DNA from 2 places in the Terribacillus sp. AE2B 122 genome. Region 1 is predicted to be linked to the other one. Evidence: riboswitches for the same ligand, from Rfam matches in the RefSeq annotation. Region 1 holds a riboswitch; the other holds the start of a gene.
The links. Region 1 has a riboswitch for glycine ahead of gcvT (glycine cleavage system aminomethyltransferase GcvT). Riboswitches for the same ligand answer to the same signal wherever they lie in the genome.
Positions count from the first base shown of each region.

Region 2: another riboswitch for glycine. It lies ahead of AE2B122_RS09060 (amino acid permease); the one in region 1 lies ahead of gcvT (glycine cleavage system aminomethyltransferase GcvT).

Region 1 is NZ_LR700942.1:403,542-406,020, reverse strand. It holds gene gcvPA (aminomethyl-transferring glycine dehydrogenase subunit GcvPA) at 1-269, opposite strand, end outside; gene gcvT (glycine cleavage system aminomethyltransferase GcvT) at 284-1,387, opposite strand; glycine riboswitch at 1,542-1,629, opposite strand; gene AE2B122_RS02105 (DEAD/DEAH box helicase) at 1,825-2,479, shown strand, end outside.
Region 2 is NZ_LR700944.1:129,157-131,635, forward strand. It holds gene AE2B122_RS09060 (amino acid permease) at 1-879, opposite strand, end outside; glycine riboswitch at 1,003-1,081, opposite strand; gene AE2B122_RS09065 (hypothetical protein) at 1,344-1,637, shown strand; gene AE2B122_RS09070 (DUF2268 domain-containing protein) at 1,739-2,479, opposite strand, start outside.

The DNA of each region.
Region 1 (2,479 bases):
ACATGATCCACGATCGAAGGGATGTAATGATCGTATACACCCGCTCCAAGGAAGGAAGCATGTGTCTTCATCGTCACATTCCGACTTGCCAAAGCTGCAAGTTCCGCTTTCAGTTCACCTTCACTTTTCGGCTCTTTGATCTGAAGCGGTCCCTTTAAGCGAACTTCCTCCGGAATATCAGAGAAAAGTTCCTCCGTGTCTTTCACGCCTATCGTTTGAAGCATTTCTTCTTTGTCTTGCTCAGTCATCGGTAAGTACCTGAAATCCATGCTGTATCCTCCTTCTATTTCCGTTTATAGAATGGTGTTGCGACAATCTTGGCCTGCAACTGTTTCTTTCGGATCTGCACGTCCACAATATTGCCTTCTTCGGCAGCATTCGCATGTACGAGCGCAAGACCAATATAGCTATCTAGCGTCGGTGACTTCGTTCCTGTCGTTACCTCACCAATTTGTTCGCCGCCGCTGAAGATCGGATATCCATGGCGCGGTATACCTTTTTCCAGCATTTCAATGCCGACGAGCTTTCGCTTCGTTCCGTTCTCTTTTTGCTTCTTTAAGGTTTCTTTACCGATGAAGTCGGCAGATTTGTTCGTCTTCACTGCAAAGCCAATACCAGCCTCGATCGGAGTAATATCCTTCGACAATTCATTTCCATACAGCGGGAGATTCGCCTCAAAGCGTAATGTGTCTCTTGCACCCAACCCAACAGGCTGAAGATTGAATTGCTTACCTTTTTCGAGCAACAGCTCCCATACAGCTTGCCCGCTTGCGGCCGGTCCATAGATTTCAAAGCCATCTTCACCTGTGTAGCCTGTGCGTGAGATAAGAAAATCTCCTTCCACATCTTCCAGCTTCACTGGATAAGCGAATCGGAAAAATGAAATTTCCGACAATTTTTCATCTGTCAGCTGCTGCAGAATTTGCTCCGCATGAGGTCCTTGCAAGGCAACCTGCATGTACGATGCAGATTTATTCTCGATGTTGACATCTTCTCTTTTATGAGAAAGCAGCCATTCGAAATCCTTATCTGTATTGCTGGCATTCACCACCAATAAATAACGGTTCTCTTCCAGCATATAAACGATTAAATCGTCTACTGTTCCGCCATCTTCATAACACATCACACTGTACTGCGCTTTGTTCGGAACGAGCAAGTCAATGTCATTCGTCAGGACAAATTGCAGGAAGTCTTTGCTCGCTGGTCCTTCAACTAAAATCTCACCCATATGGGAAACATCGAACAAGCCAGCTGCTTGCCGCACTGCATGATGCTCTTCCTGGATGCTGCTGAAATGGACTGGCAGTTCCCATCCGCCGAAATCGATCGTCTTGCTGTTAGCCTGATAAGCAGGATAAAGCGGGGTTCTTCTCAACTCACTCATCATCTTGCTCCTCTCTTATGTACCTCGCAACAAAAAACAGAGCCACCTCGAAAAAGCTTTGAGGGGCTCTGTCCATTTACCAGAAAGTTTCTTATCGTCCTTTGGACCATAGTTGCTTCTTGGGTGGCTTCTACTACGGAAGCACTCTCCAGAGTTGCGTCCTGTTGGAGTTCTTTTGCCTGAGAGATTCACTCAATATTTGCTCCTTCGGCGCCGCATATAGCGGTCTCTCCTCCAACATTCACTCGCGGTTTATGAAATTGGAAAACGCGGGCATACTAACAGACAATCAACCTATAAAAAAGCAAAATCCAAACATTCTAATAAAAAATATTAATAATGTCTGGTTTCAGCCTCATTATAACATAACATTTTCAGGATGTGTCTATCTTTTTCGGCTTTTTAAATGAAACTCCGAAGAATAAGGAGATGAAATCACTATGCAGGTGCATATAAAAGATGATAAACCTTTCATCGACATGATGGATGATGTTTTGCAGCAAGAAGGAGAAACAGCCTCATGGGAGCATTTTCAAATGGCATATACAGCTGCAAAAGAAACGAATATTGATACGTTTACCGGGTTGGTTGCACCCGGGTATTTGCCACATATGACCTTCCATCCTCATCAGCTGGAAGCAAGTCGACGAGTTGTGGAAGAAATGAACGGACGCGCCATCTTGGCAGATGAAGTTGGTCTTGGGAAGACTATCGAAGCAGGTCTCGTATTGAAAGAATTGATGATTCGCGGCTTGGTGAAAAAAGTATTGCTGCTTGTGCCGGCGTCTCTTGTCAACCAATGGGTAAACGAATTGAACTCTAAATTCCATATACCTGCTGCCTCCCAGCGAAAGCAATATGTATGGGAGCATTATGATGTGATTGTCTCCTCTATTGACTTGGCAAAACGCTCCCCTCACAGGGAAATCATCCTAGAGCAGGACTATGATTTCGTGCTAATTGATGAGGCTCATAAACTGAAAAACAGCCAGACAAAAAATTATGCTTTTATCCAATCACTTAAGAAGAAATATTGTCTGCTACTGACTGCAACCCCTGTCCAAAACAAACTGAGTGATATTTATAATCTCGTAT
Region 2 (2,479 bases), on a different contig from region 1:
TGCTGCTGATGTTAATACGACGAAGTTGATGATACCTGCAGCGATTGGGATTCCTACTAAACTAAATGTCTTCACGAATGGACTTTCAGCTGCATTCAGCTCTGTCCATGGATTTATCATTAATAGGATTAGTAGTGCTCCAACATAGAAAAATAATATTCGTAATGGAATTTTATTGATCGCTGATGGGATGTTCTTAGCCGGGTTAGCTGTTTCAGCTGCGGATACCCCGATTAATTCCACTCCAACATAAGCAAAGACGACCATTTGGAAGGCTAACAAGAAACCAGAAATTCCATTCGGAAATAGTCCTCCATGCTCCCATAGATTCGTAACCGAAACTGTTCCTGTATCTGTTTGGAAACCTATCACCAGCAGAACAATTCCTATCCCAATTAAAGCAAGAATCGTAACTACCTTGATCAATGCGAACCAAAACTCCAATTCTCCGAATAGCTTTACCGTCAATAGATTTAGCCCTAATAAAACGACGACACAGATAAGTGCAGGTATCCATTGCGGGATATCAAACCAATAGTTTACATACACCCCGACAGCAATTACATCTGCCATCGCTGTCATAATCCAGCAAAACCAGTACGTCCACCCCGTCACGAACGATGCCCAAGGTCCAAGATAATCTTCAGCAATGTCTGTAATAGATTGATAGCCTGCTTTCGATAAAAGCAGCTCACCTAGTGCTCGCATCACGAAAAACAGTGCTATACCTACAATCAAATAAGCAAAGATGATAGAGGGACCAGCCAGCTGTATCGCTTTTCCGGATCCCAAAAATAATCCGGTACCAATCGTACCGCCAATGGCGATCAGCTGCACATGTCTATTGGATAAGTCCCTCTTTAACTCTTGTTGTGCCAAATCTAGCTCCTCCTTCAATTCAACCCAATAAAAAAAGAGATCGGAGGCTCTCTCCAATCTCTTGATCACAAGAATAACAAATACTATTGGTCATACGCGCGCAGCATAACACAAATACATATCCGATACTCTTCTGTCCTTTTGCCTGAGATTGTGAACCCTTCGGCGCCGCGACTTTCGCGGTCTCTCCAGAAGCTGCTCCTGCTATAGTGTGATCCATAGCATTCATAGCTTTATTATTAAGTTATTTAGATTCTTCCTGAATATTGATTATTCTAGTCCTTGTTAGATTTTTTGTCAAACCCTATTTTGTATCTCAGCTTGTCATTAACGCTGGCAGCAACATGTCAACATTTTATGTGCTGTTCACCAAGATTCCGCTAAACCCCTAAGATATGTGTACCCTTCGATATTTTATTCAGGACATATAATACCCTGTATCCTAAAATTATGGAGGTGAAGATATGTCAGTTGGACAATATCGTTCATTATGCCAAAGATATAGCGGTAAAGCAGTTGAAATTCGTTGCCATGACGGAAAAGTTCATAGAGGGATTATACAGCGTATAGACCGAGATCGTGTTTATTTGCAGCCTATGGGCCGCTCCAGAAACTTTGGTGGTTTCGGTTACGGTGGTTATGGAAATGGTTATGGCGGCGGTTACGGTCGCAGTTTTGGCCGCGGCTTTGGCTTTGGTTTTGGAGTAGCTTTTGGGGCCATCGCAGGAATAGCCTTGCTTTCTCTATTCTGGATCTGACTATATAACAGTTTCAATATAGATTTATCATGACAGCGCATGAAAAAGCCTGGAATTGGTGCAGCCGGGCTTTATTCATGTCCACAAATCTCCATAAACCCTTACATATCGCCGGTAATAACACTAGCATCAACAGCCAGCAATTCTTTACTGGATAAGCTGTGTCTTTCCATATAGTTTTTAACTACATGATAGCCAGCACAATACCCCAGCATCTTCGGATATTTACGATAACCAAACAGAATGGCTTCATATTCATAATCCTGGCGCAAAAGCTGCTGCTTCGGAAAAATATATTCAGACCACATTTTTTCGATTTTCTTATCAGAATAAAAGGATGCCCAGCTAGCAGTCAGTTCTTCTCCCAATCTCTCCCTAACAGCATTTTCAGCTATCCCTTCTAATACGATTGTATCCAATAAAGTGTACATCTCTTCCTTTTTATCCAAACGATTCAGCCGGCAAACATGGTTATATTCATGCGTAAATATTGCTTTGATCTCCTCTTCTGTATTTTCTGGGGATATAAATAAAAAAAGCTTATCCTTGAATGCCAGACCGGATTTTCCACCCAATTGCTTTTGAATCCATTTATTACGTTCATCTGAAGGGAAAATATAGATAGGTATATCCGGACCTCCCCACTCCTTTTGCAGCAATGCCTCGTCCTGCTGCACAACCTCCCACACCTTATCACCCAGTTGTTTACTCTTCTTCTTTAACGGGCGGTACATGCCATGACGTATGAAGTAATCATATATTTCAGCTGCAGAAGCATCAGTAAAAAGTTCAGTTAGCTTCTCGCATAGTGCGATCGGATCCTCATAATCATCAAGCAGCCA